4 regions of the Lysinibacillus sp. NPDC093712 genome follow, and region 4 is predicted to be linked to each of the others. Evidence: riboswitches for the same ligand, from Rfam matches in the RefSeq annotation. Region 4 holds a riboswitch; each other region holds the start of a gene.
What was found. Region 4 has a riboswitch for thiamine pyrophosphate ahead of ACQKNX_RS05520 (ABC transporter substrate-binding protein). Riboswitches for the same ligand answer to the same signal wherever they lie in the genome.
Positions count from the first base shown of each region.

Region 1 (3,180 bases), on a different contig from region 4:
GTATGTATGGTTCAAAATTAGAGCTAGCAAAAGAAGCGGCCGCACGATCAGTTGAAATGTTACGCGATGAGGATACGCTTGGTTTTATTGCCTTTGATGATCGACCTTGGGAAATTATTGAAACCGGACCACTTGGTAATAAAGAGGAAGCAGTTGATACAATTTTATCGGTGACTCCAGGTGGTGGTACGGAAATATATAGCTCACTCGCAGCGGCATATGATAGTTTGGCAGATTTAAAATTGCAGAGGAAGCATATTATTTTATTAACTGACGGACAGTCACAATCAGGCAATTATGAAGATTTAATTGAAAATGGTAAGGAACAAGGGATTACACTTTCTACAGTGGCGATTGGGCAAGATGCAGATGGCAACTTACTACAGTCATTAAGTGATATGGGCAGTGGTCGTTTCTATGATGTTATTGATGAACAAACAATTCCTTCAATTTTATCACGTGAGACAGCGATGATTTCCCGTACTTATATAGAAGACAATCCATTTTACCCTACCATTTATAATGCAGCTGGATGGAATGCACTCTTTGCAAATGGTGTGCCACAAATGAATGCATATATTGGTACGACAGCAAAGCAGGGAGCTGCAGTAATAGCCGAAAGCGAGAAGGAAGACCCTGTATTGGCTCAATGGCAATATGGACTTGGTAAAACTTTCGCTTTCACATCAGATTCGACAGGGAAATGGGCTGGTGACTGGGCAAGGTGGCAAGAATGGGGATCATTTTGGCAAACAATCATTTCGCAAATGCTACCAAGTTATAATGATGTAGCCTATGATGTACGTCTTGATACAGATGGCTCATTTATCATCACGGACCCGACAAATGAAGCTGCCTTTTTAGATATTGTCGCTGTCGATGAATCTGGCGAGGAGCTTGATTTGCAGCTTGAAACGATTTCTGCCTCGCAAGTACGTGCAGTTGTCCAAGCTAAACCAGGGTTGATTTTTTTCCGTATTGCTGACGAAGAGCAGGCCATTTACCAGGCTGGACTAAGCGTACCGTACAGTGCAGAATATGAATTACGCCCTGTGAATGAAACACTTGTCGAGCAACTAACGAAGCAAACTGGTGGCTCTGTCTTGAAAGAACCACAAGACGTGTTCCGTAAATTCACTAACAAAGGAGCAGAGCGCCAAAATATTGCAACATGGTTACTATTAACGGGGATGCTGTTATTCTTTGTAGATATTACGATTCGACGCTTTGGATGGAGCTTCATAACAAGACATAAGCAAAAAGAAAAGTCTGTAGATGAAGCAACTGTACAGGCAGAGGACACGAACGTTGCACAGTTATTAAAAGGGATGAAAAAACGCTCTTAATTAAAAAACGATGGTACATTGCTAAAAGCAATTGCCATCGTTTTTTTATACACATAGCTACTTCGTAATAAGAATATGCGATGCGTTTTTTCGTAGACTGCTAGCAATCAAAATACCAAGAAACGCCCCAATTAAACTAGATGTAAAAAATGCAGGCATAAAAAATAATGCTCCTACGGACGTTCCCATTAATAATTGCGCATATGGTACAGCAACGAACGAGGCAAGGATACCCGTGCCAAATATTTCACCAATACCAGCTAGCCAGTTGTTGCGACTGTATTTATAAGCAAAGGCTGCACATGCCGCACCGATGACGCTTCCAGGAATCGCTAAAAGGGAGCCTGTGCCTGTTAATATACGAATCAATGCTGTAACTATAGCAACGACGATAGAAGGCATAGGACCTAATAGAATGGCGCAGATGACGTTGATCGCATGTTGTACAGGATAAGCACGAGCAATGCCAGTTGGAATGGAGACAAAAATAGAGCCTGCTACTGCAATAGCTACTAATAAAGCCATAGTAGTTAGTTTTCGAATAGACATGATAGTTACTCCTTTAAGTTTTGTGTGATGAATCGCCGATAGAACCCAGTGAACCGCCGGTAAAATGCGAGAAATCGCCGATGAAAATCCTGAAATCGCCGATAAAACCGGACAAATCGCCGGTAGACCTCGCAAAATCGCCGATAGCACTGTCTAATGAATATAAAAAAGCCGCTTCCTTGTCACGAAAGGAAGCGGCCTTGCATTTTTAAATTACACGAAAGCAAGCGTCGCCACTTCCCTCCGCTAGTGTGAACTAGATCAGGTTCAAAGGGTCCGTATATGAGCATATACGTCTCAGCCTTGTAAAGACTCCCCTAGTGGTGTTAAACGATTTAATTTTTCGATAATAAATGTACCATATTACAAATAATTGTCAATGGACTAATTTGTATCGGGCTGCATAAGATGCGGAGCCTTTTTCAATGTCCAAATGAGCGCTAATAAGAAGCATGTCATTAAAATAATTGCCCCAAATATATAAGGACTGTTCATATTCCAATCGAATAAAAGACCCGCAAGTGCAGGACCAATCATATTTCCAAGACTCATATAGGCATTGGTAAGTCCAGCGGCTAAACCTTGTTCATTGCCAGCAAGTTTAGAAATCAGTGTGTTGACGGCTGGGCGAATAAGTGTTGTTGCCGTTGAGAAAATCGTTGCGACAACTAAAATAAGTGCAAAGCCAGAAACAAATAATATGAGGAAAATAGCTACAGCAGCAATAAATAAATTGACTAATACAACTTTCATTTCCCCAAAGCGCTTAAAGAGTGGTGTTATGATGAACATTTGTACAACAACACCAAATGCGCCACCGACAGTTAAAATTATCGCAATATCGGTAGGTGTGTAGTTAAATTTGTCTGTCACAAATAATGATAATGTCGTTTGGAAATTGGCAATGCCGAACGAGAACACTAGCATAATAATCAACATAACAAAGTATGGCATTTGGACTGAACGTGCCATCTGCTTCACAAGATTGTCTTGCTTTTGTGCTTTCTGAGCTGCACTTGGTTTTGTAGAAGGTAATAACAACAATGAAAGGATAGAGGCAATAATAGCAGCTCCTCCAGCCATAAAGAATGGGAAATGCAAACTAACTTTAGATAGGAATCCACCAATACCTGGTCCAATCATAAAACCAAGAGACATCGCGGCACCTAACATGCCCATTCCTTTACCTCGTTCTTCATACGTTGTAATATCTGCTACAAACGCCATAATTGGAGGTGCTACAAAGGCAGAACCTAAACCTCCTAAGAAACGAGCAACAAAAAGC
Region 1 covers NZ_JBNNUU010000003.1:434,352-437,531, reverse strand. The annotation lists gene ACQKNX_RS14740 (VWA domain-containing protein) at 1-1,346, shown strand, start outside; gene thiW (energy coupling factor transporter S component ThiW) at 1,404-1,895, opposite strand; TPP riboswitch at 2,117-2,224, opposite strand; gene ACQKNX_RS14730 (MFS transporter) at 2,280-3,180, opposite strand, start outside.
Region 1: it holds a riboswitch for thiamine pyrophosphate, as region 4 does, so the genes downstream of both, thiW (energy coupling factor transporter S component ThiW) here and ACQKNX_RS05520 (ABC transporter substrate-binding protein) in region 4, are expected to answer to the same signal.

Region 2 (3,180 bases), on a different contig from region 4:
CATGCAATGAACGACCTAATCCATGACCTGTTAAATTCATAATAACAGTTAAATCATTTGCATATGCTTCACGCTCTACAGCTTTCCCAATTTGGTTTAATTTAGAACCTGCTTTTACTTTTGTCATAGCGCGATCAAAGGCACTTTTTGCTACGTGGCAAAGTTTTTCTTTATCCTCGTAACCTTCCCCTACTACAAATGAAATACCTGTATCTGCAAAATAGCCATTCAGTGAACCGGATACGTCAATATTTACAATATCCCCTTCTTGTATAACACGTTGTCCTGGAATACCATGGGCAACTTCCTCATTGACACTAATACAAGTGTATCCTGGGAAATCATATTCACCTTTAGGACCAGAAATAGCTCCTGCTTCAGCAAACATGCGGCCTGCAATTTCATCTAATTCAAGTGTTGTCACACCCGGTTTTGTAGCTGCCTTCATTGCCTCACGAATTTCTGCACAAATGCGACCAATTTTTTTAAAGGCTTCAATTTCTTCTTGCGTTTTTACAATCATTTTTAACGTCCCTTTCATCTAATATCTATTCATTAATATAACATAACTTTATATGTCCATAACGCCAAACGCTTTAATTATTCTATGCTAACATTATTTCATAAGTGCCATGCAAATAATAATCAGACCTTTTTTGAAGTTCTTCCACTAAAAAATAGCGACCAAATCACGTGGAGATCTTGGATTATAAAAAAATTAGCATACTAAGTAACACTTAGCATACTATTTTCACTTTTAGGACAGTCTTATAGTGTTTAAGATTTTCGCTGCAATAATTGTGGCGCAGCTGTAAATAATAGCACAGCAACAATTGCTGTTAAAATTGTTGCTGGAAGCATGTATGTTCCATTGTAAATGATTGAATAAATCCATGCGTTTTGCTCGCCAGCATATTCTGCAAAGAATACTGCACCTGCAAATGTGTGCGCAAGATAACGTAGGAATCCAGCTAACACCGTACCAATGACAATATAAACGGCCATTTTCTTTTTATTTAAAGCTGTTGCCGCTTTTAATACAGGTTCACGAACGATTGCCGCTAAACCTACTACGGTAAATGCTACCCCGTAATCTAGTAATCCTTGAAACCAGTGCACAATATAAGCACCAAACATTGTTTGCATAACACCAATCAATAGCCCGGTTGTGAGCCCTGACAAGAGGCCCCAACGAAATGCCATTAAGATGATAGGTATCATTACTAAGCTTACCGAGCCACCTTGTGCCCATACTTTAAAGGAAACTTGATCGAGTACAAGTCCTACCGCTGCGAAAATTGCAATTTCCACCAGCATGAGTAATCTTTTTTTGTCCATATTATTATTCTCTCCTTTGTTCCGATGTAGGATACAAGAGCAGGAATAGAAATCAATTTGATATGCATGTCAATCCGGCATAAAAAAACGATGCCAGGACAGAGCCTCACATCGTAAAAGTGTCGGTTTCTATCCACATCCCTACGCAAGCATTAACTTACAGGTTCGAAGAGTAAAGGCATTACGTGCCCAGTCTCAGCTGACATCATCAGCTCCCCTTGTGGTCGTTACATCTAATTTTTTTGTTGAACACCCTCATTGTACGCAAACACTTTTGCAATTACAACCTTTTCAACATTAATTTTTTTGAAACTTTCGAGTTTTCTATGCGTAAATAATTAAAAAGGAGGGACTACTATGGAGAATCCAAAAATTTTATCTGCCTTTAGTTATCTCAGTATTTTTTTTGCACCATTTATCGTTCCGTTAATCGTTTATTTTGTGTCAAAGGATAGTGATGTCAAGAGACACTCCATCAAAGCACTTATTTCTCATTTAATACCGTTTGTCTTTGGTATCATTTTCTTTATCGTCTTTATATTTTCTACAATGTCATTAAACACGTTTGATCCTTCGTCTAATGGGAATACATTTATTATCATATGGTTTGTATCTTTTGGTATTTATTTACTCGTTTCATTAGGCATTGTCATTTGGAATATTGTTCAAGCTGTACGAGTTATCCGTTAAAATTTAGTACTAAGGAGCTGTCGTATTCATGAAAGTATCAAAAGTAGTTAAAACTGCTATAAAATTAGCGCCCATCGTTATTCCGATTGTCAAAAAAGTGGTCGCAGCAAAAAAAGGAACAACTCCAAACGTAACGACACACAAAAAATAATAGCCAATGGGCTCCTATAACGTAAAAACCCACTTCGCTTTCTGGCAGCGCAACATTCTGTAAGTCGCAGGAGGCTTCGTAGGTTTTTACTTTGTTATACATAAATTGTTTGAGTGACTGGCACTTTTGTTGGTCTAACGCTACTAGCAGTGCCATAAGAATTCAGAATTGTTTGAGTGACTGGCACTTATTTTACTTCAAAATGTGTTGTACTATGTCCGCTCAACGTTTTTTCAACGTGTAATACTGCCGGCATAGCAGCCTTTAACTCGGCTACATGTGAAATAACACCAATCATTCTTCCAGAGTCTTGTAAATCAATTAGCGTGTCAATCGCTTTATTTAACGCTTCCTCATCTAATGAACCGAAACCCTCGTCAATAAACATTGTTTCGATACGAATATTACCTTGGAAGCTTTGAATTACATCGGCCATACCTAATGCAAGACTTAATGATGCATTAAACTTTTCCCCACCTGATAATGTTTTAACATCTCTTAATTGGTCTGTGTACGCATCATAGACATCTAAGCCAAGCCCACTTTGCTTCGCATGTTTCTCTAATCTATCTGAACGGCGCAATTCAAACTGTCCATTGGATAAGTGGGATAAACGAATATTTGCTGCCGCAGTGATTTTATCTAAATAATTAATTTGAATATACCGCTCAAAGGAAAGTTTTTTCGGATTTTGACCATTCAACACTGTGTAAAGCTCTTTTACACGACCTGCTTCTTTTTCAAGTACACGGATTTCCTTTGCCGTTTCCTCTACTTTATCAATAAAGTCAGCACATGCCTTTGCATAGCTTTGCGTCTGTTGTAAGGTTTTAAATGCTTCTTCATATGTGGCACGGAGCATCTCAAGCTTTTCCTCTAATACTGTTAGATTTTGCTTCTCTTTTCCTTCAAGATGCTTTGCTCCGTCCTCCATTTGTTGCTGTAAGGAATGTAGTTGTAAGGTATAATCACGACATGCTTTACGTAAATCATCAATTTGA
Region 2 covers NZ_JBNNUU010000008.1:101,607-104,786, reverse strand. The annotation lists gene map (type I methionyl aminopeptidase) at 1-523, opposite strand, end outside; gene thiT (energy-coupled thiamine transporter ThiT) at 778-1,338, opposite strand; TPP riboswitch at 1,460-1,567, opposite strand; gene ACQKNX_RS21450 (DUF4870 domain-containing protein) at 1,696-2,028, shown strand; gene ACQKNX_RS21445 (hypothetical protein) at 2,057-2,179, shown strand; gene ACQKNX_RS21440 (AAA family ATPase) at 2,367-3,180, opposite strand, start outside.
Region 2: it holds a riboswitch for thiamine pyrophosphate, as region 4 does, so the genes downstream of both, thiT (energy-coupled thiamine transporter ThiT) here and ACQKNX_RS05520 (ABC transporter substrate-binding protein) in region 4, are expected to answer to the same signal.

Region 3 (3,180 bases), on a different contig from region 4:
ATCTCCGCGGCCCTCAAACCAAAAATAGCCATCAGCATCTTTATATGCACGGTCGCCGGTTATATACCATTCTCCGCGGAATTGTAGGTTTGTGCGTTCAGGATCTTGGAAATATTTTTTAAAGAGTGCAGGTGTTTCACGATGCACTGCGATATCCCCAACAACACCTTCCGATACAGGATGTCCTAGGTCATCGATTATTTCTACTGTATTTCCTGGTGTCGGTTTACCCATTGAGCCGACGCGCGCTTCCATGCCAACCATTGTCCCAACAAGTAATGTATTTTCCGTTTGCCCGTAACCATCTCGAACTTGTATATCAAACGTTTCGGAGAACACTTTTACTACTTCACTATTCAGTGGTTCACCTGCTGATACAGCTTGGCGAATCTCGCTTAAATTATAGTCCTGTAAATTATTGAGTGCTGCCATAAAACGATACTCTGTCGGTGTACAACATAATACATTTACTTTAAATTTTTCAAGCAATGACAAATAAGTTGATGCATTAAATTTACCTTTATAAACAAAGGCTGTAGCACCACTGCCTAAAGTTGCTAGGAATGGACTCCAAATCCATTTTTGCCAGCCGGGTGCAGCAGTAGCCCATACTATATCATTTTCTTGAACACCTAACCAATTCGGTGCTGTTGTCCGTAAATGAGCATAACCCCAGCTATGTGTATGAACAGCTGCCTTAGGATTGCCAGTTGTCCCACTTGTATAGGCTAAAAATGCATTGTCTGTACTTTTTGTCGGTGTAGGATTCGTATAGTCTGTAGGGTGCTCCTCCATTTTTTCAAGCAACGGTTGCCATGGTGCATGAGCATGACCAATAACATATTGCATAATACCCTTTAAGTTTTTTACTTCGTCAAATTGCTCAATATATGGCTCGTAGGCAATTATTCCTTTTGCATTTGCATGTGTAATTCGATATTCGATATCCTTTGTACGCAACATTTCTGAACTAGGGATAATCGTTAAGCCCGCTTTCAATGCCGCTATGTAGACGATATATGCCTCGACAGATCTTGGAACCATAACTAAAAGCACATCGCCTTTTTTTAGTCCCTGCGTAGTAAATACATGGGCCGCCTGATTTGCTTTTTCAAGTAAAGTTGCATATGTAATGTGTTGAATTTCTTCATGATCATTATAAACAATTAATGCATTTTTAGTAGGGTCTTGAGCATATTTCTCAATCTCCTCAACAATGTTATACCATTCTGGTGCGATTAAATCCTGTCTTTTCATAATAACTGCCTCCTTATTGCTAGGTTTATTATAAAACTCATTTTTTATGATTTTCAATGGATGAACCTTATTTTAAGAAAGTCATGACAATTATCATGGTTTATTATATGGCATCAGTCACTGCTTTCCAGTTAATGATAAAATGCTATTGAATACTGTGGATAGGTATGTTACATTTTGGACAACTAAAAACTTCATGATTGCGGGGGGACTCATAGCGAGTTGAGAAGGTAAAACCTGACCCTTTGAACCTGTTAGTTAATACTGACGTAGGGAGCAACACACATCTTATTATTGATGATAAGCTCTTTTTACGTGTATATTTCGCACGAAAAAAAGAGCTTTTTTGCATGCTTACGTCCGTCCAAAAAAGGAGGACTACGATGATTTTTCAAACTATTCGTAAAAAACAGCCACTCATTCATTGTATTACAAATTATGTTGTAGCAAATTTTCAAGCAAACGGCTTATTAGCAATTGGCGCTTCGCCTGTAATGGCAGATGAATCTCTGGAAGTTGAGGAGATGGTATCGATTGCATCAGCCTTATTGATTAATATTGGCACGCTTACTACCCGTACAAAAGAATCGATGTTACTTGCTGGAAAAAAGGCAAATGCGCTAGGTGTACCGATTATTTTGGATCCAGTTGGTGTTGGAGCAACAAATTTACGTAAACAAGTGGTACAGCAATTATTAGAAGCCGTTCATTTTGCTGTTATTCGTTGTAATATCGGTGAGCTTGCCGCTATTGCTGATGTTCATTGGCAACAAAAAGGAGTAGATAGTGGCAGCGGTTCAATATCTGTTGAAGATAAAGCAAAAGAAATTTCTAAAAAATATAATTGTATCGTTATTGTAACTGGTGAAAAAGATTTTATAACTGACGGAGAGCACTCCCAATGGATTATTGGTGGACATGCTCGAATGACAGAAGTTACAGGAACTGGTTGTTTGTTAAGTGCCATTTGCTGTGCAGCTTATATTGCAGGCAATGAGCCATTTTCTCAGTTGTGCAATACATTAACGTGCTATAAAAAAGTGGCTGAACATGCCGCTTCATCTGCGCCATATAACGGTGATTTTGCACTGTCGGTCTTAAATGAATTACACCGTTTATCGAAAGGCGGTGAAAAATAATGCATATTGTAACGACAATAGCCGGCTCAGATAGTGGTGGTGGCGCTGGTATCCAAGCTGATTTAAAAACATTTCAGGAATTAGACGTATTCGGGACATCCGTTATTACTGCTTTAACAGCACAAAACACATTAGGAGTGAACGGTGTACTTCCAATTGAACAAGCTTTTGTAAATAAACAACTTCATTCACTTCTAGATGATTTTTCAATTAGTGCAATAAAAACAGGTATGCTTTTTTCCTCTGATATAATTCACACAATTGCACGAGCTATGTCTAAGTTAAATATTCCGCTTATTGTTGATCCTGTAATGATTGCCAAAGGTGGCGAAAACTTATTACAACAAGAAGCAGTTGAGGCATTAAAAAAAGATTTATTACCTCTTGCGACAATCGTAACACCTAATATCCCAGAAGCAGAGACACTGACTGCTAGAAAAATACACAATTTATCAGACATTCAGCAAGCTGCTCAATCATTATTAAAATTAGGTGTTCAATGTGTCATTATCAAAGGCGGACATTTACATGACGATCATTTTGCAACAGATTATGTATTTTTTGAAGATGGCGAAACATTTTCAATGCAATCTACTCGAATTGCAACGAAAAACACGCATGGAACGGGCTGTACATTTTCTGCTGCATTAACCGCTTTTATTGGTCAGAAAATGCCTTTAAAACAAGCGATTATTGAAGCGAAAAAATTTATTCAACTAGCCATTAGCCATGATTTATCGCTTGGAAATGGCAATGGACCAACGAATCATTTTGCTTACAAAAA
Region 3 covers NZ_JBNNUU010000002.1:927,814-930,993, forward strand. The annotation lists gene mbcS (acyl-CoA synthetase MbcS) at 1-1,257, opposite strand, end outside; TPP riboswitch at 1,452-1,550, shown strand; gene thiM (hydroxyethylthiazole kinase) at 1,641-2,396, shown strand; gene thiD (bifunctional hydroxymethylpyrimidine kinase/phosphomethylpyrimidine kinase) at 2,396-3,180, shown strand, end outside.
Region 3: it holds a riboswitch for thiamine pyrophosphate, as region 4 does, so the genes downstream of both, thiM (hydroxyethylthiazole kinase) here and ACQKNX_RS05520 (ABC transporter substrate-binding protein) in region 4, are expected to answer to the same signal.

Region 4 (3,180 bases):
TCATCCTCGATATTTCTCCGTTAACGTCCCCATTGTAATACCAGTTGGCTGATATAAAATTTTCACTTGCGTAATAACATTAATAGCACCCAATTCAATCATTTTTTTATTCATTTCTTCAATAATTTGGAGTAAGGTAGATAGTTCACCTTCCATTGTCGTTTCTAGTGGCTGCACTTCATAGCGCACACCTGAAGCATCGATAATCGCAATCGCCGCATCAACGAATGGAATCACATCCTCGTATTTTTCTGTTTTAGGTATAATTTGTACACTAATTAATGAATTAGCCATTTATTTTGCCCCTTTCTCTGGTAAGAAATCATTTGTAAATGCTTGCTCTGCATGAAATTCGCCTTCTAAAACGTTGTTCTTTGTCATCCAGTCCGCATAGTTTTCCCAAACTGCTAATTTTTGTTCGCCCCATTGCGCTGCATCATCTTGATATTTGTTTGCTAACCATTCCTGACTTTTATGGACAAGTGCTTTTTCTAAGTCAGGTACCGCTTCAAGCAATATATCAGCTGCTTCACTAGGATGCTCAATTGCATACTCATAACCTTTTGTAGTAGCAGCAACAAATGCCTTCACCACATCAGGATTATCCTTAATCATCTTTTCATTCGTTGCAAGTACAGGTGTATAATAATCGAGTTGCTCACTATAGTCTGTTAAATACTGCATATTTAATTTTTCTCCACGAAGCTCCGCCTCAATACCTGTCCAAGCATAATAGATCCATGCAAAATCTATATCCTTCTGCATCATTGTGAAAAAGTCTAAATCTCCAGCATTCACGATATCTAATTTCTTTATATCAGCCTGTTCTTTTTGCATAAGTGATTGTAAAACAGCTTGCTCAACTGGGGAACCCCAGCCACCATACGTTTTTCCTTCATAATCTTTTGGTGACGTAATGCCTTTTGAAGCATCTGATGCAAAGCCAGATGTATTATGCTGAATAATTGCGGCAATCGATACAAGCGGTACACCTTGTACACGTGCTTGGGTAATGCCTTCCTGATAGCTTACGCCAAACTGTGTTTTGCCCGATGCAACAAGTTGATCTGCACCAGCATCACCAGGTAATATTATGTCTACGTCTAAACCTTGCTCCTCAAAGTAGCCGAGTTTTTTCGCAACATAAAGTCCTGTATGATTCGTATTAGGTGTCCAGTCCAGTACAACGGATACCTTTTCCAATGTGCTTGTTTCCTCTTTGTTCTCTTTTTCGCTACAACCAACTAATGTTAATAATGCAGCAACAAGAACGAAAAACCACTTTTTCATGCTGTGTCCTCCAAGTCTAGTAGTTTGAAAGTGTTCACGATTGAATGTTTTCACCAGAAAAGGTATTCTCAGGCCATTTGCATCGCTTCTAATAGGTTACAACTAGTTTTAGACGGAATAATGAATCCTAAACAAAAAACGCCTAGGAATTATCCCAGACGTTTGCAAACGGTATCAAAAAATAGTATACGAATATTTTTGAATAGATGTTCCCTACGCTGGTACGAGCCAAATCAGGTTCAAAGGGTCAGCATCTAAATGGACGCAATCTCAGCTGGCAACTTCCAGCCCCCCTACATTCTTAACTTATGAACTTTTCGTTGATTATTATACCCATATCTATCGTAAAATGACAAGCTAGTAATTTTCATAATTGAAAAAAATGAGCTTTTACTGGACTATAATCTGCGACATGACTTTTGCAAATAGAAAAGGTTTTAAGCATGGAGTTTGGAGTAGCAGGCTATGCTGTATGGTATTTTGGGACAAATATCGCTTCCGAAAAAACAATCGAAAAATGTGTAAACAAAAGAACCCGAATCCATGTACTCCCCCCAATTCTTATATGATTTATGCATTTACCACGTTAAACATAAAGTTGATCTCAGATACAATTTTGGGAGGCTTTCAATTTGGTGGTGTTGCCATTACAAAAAGTTTGAATGTTGCGCATAACTTATGGTAACTTGAGTACCTTTTTCGTTAGATTGGATTGTACTCTGTAGTTCAAGCATTCGGCAAATATCTTCGATGATTTGTAGGCCAGTACCCTTTTCCTCCACATTAAACCCAACCCCATTATCTTTAAATATAATTAAGTTTTTTTGCAAAGTGATTTCCAATGTATCGCATGCTGCATGACGCAAAATATTTTGGAAGATATTATCAAATAATCTGTGCAACCAAATTTCATTACTCTTCCAATGGAATTTCGTTGAGGAATCGTTTAACACAATAGAGATTTGATTGACTTTATATAAAAAATTCCACTTTAAAATGATGGTATTGATAAGTTTTGGAACGTCTACTTTTTCCATGATTATATAGGAATTATCAACACGAGATAAGCGCTCAAAGTCATATTCATTGGATAATTTTGAAATATAGTTTATTTGTTCGTTTAGAGAATTGAAAATATCCTGATGTTGTGAAAAATCATTTTCGATTGTGTAAAGTTGTAAGCGCATAGCTGTTAAAGGCGTATTAATATCATGGCGCAACTGCGTTAAAAGTTCTAGTTTCATTTGCTCTTGTTGCATTATTTCAATTTCCTTCGATATCGTACGGTCAATGAGAAGGTTTACTGCATTGGTTAAATCCCCTAATTCATCATTTCTAGAGTAAGAAATCTTTTGAAGTCTCTTCTTGTCATTACTCGCCAACTCCATAATGGTTTGGTTTAATTCATTTATTCGTTTAATTAATGAATTAATAGATTTGGAGAATAAAATAGCCAAAGTAAAAAAACTGACGATAAATAAACCTAGCATTATTGGATAGGCTTTTGACTCAAAAAACTGGGTTTCTGTCTCATTTGAAAAATAATTGTAAATTACCGTTACAATAACATTAATCACTACAATAGAAAGAGGAACACTGAATATAACCGATAATAGCAATAGTTGATATTTCTTTTTTAGTTTCATTGTTTGACACGGGTATTCATACGATACCCTTCTCCATATACATTTTGAATAATCACACCATCTGTATCGGCAATCTTGTTGCGGAGCTTTTTAATATACACATTAATTAAATTGGGATTACGATCTTCTAGCTGCCAAAGGTAATCAATGAATTGTTCTTTAGATAAAATAAAATCTGCGTTTTCATAGAGGTAAAAGAATATTTTCTTTTCAATGGCTGTAAATTCGACTTCTTTATTATTTT
Region 4 covers NZ_JBNNUU010000001.1:1,048,800-1,051,979, reverse strand. The annotation lists gene ACQKNX_RS05525 (thiamine-binding protein) at 1-294, opposite strand; gene ACQKNX_RS05530 (ABC transporter permease) at 1-4, opposite strand, end outside; gene ACQKNX_RS05520 (ABC transporter substrate-binding protein) at 295-1,290, opposite strand; TPP riboswitch at 1,484-1,595, opposite strand; gene ACQKNX_RS05515 (histidine kinase dimerization/phospho-acceptor domain-containing protein) at 1,938-2,936, opposite strand; gene ACQKNX_RS05510 (response regulator transcription factor) at 2,933-3,180, opposite strand, start outside.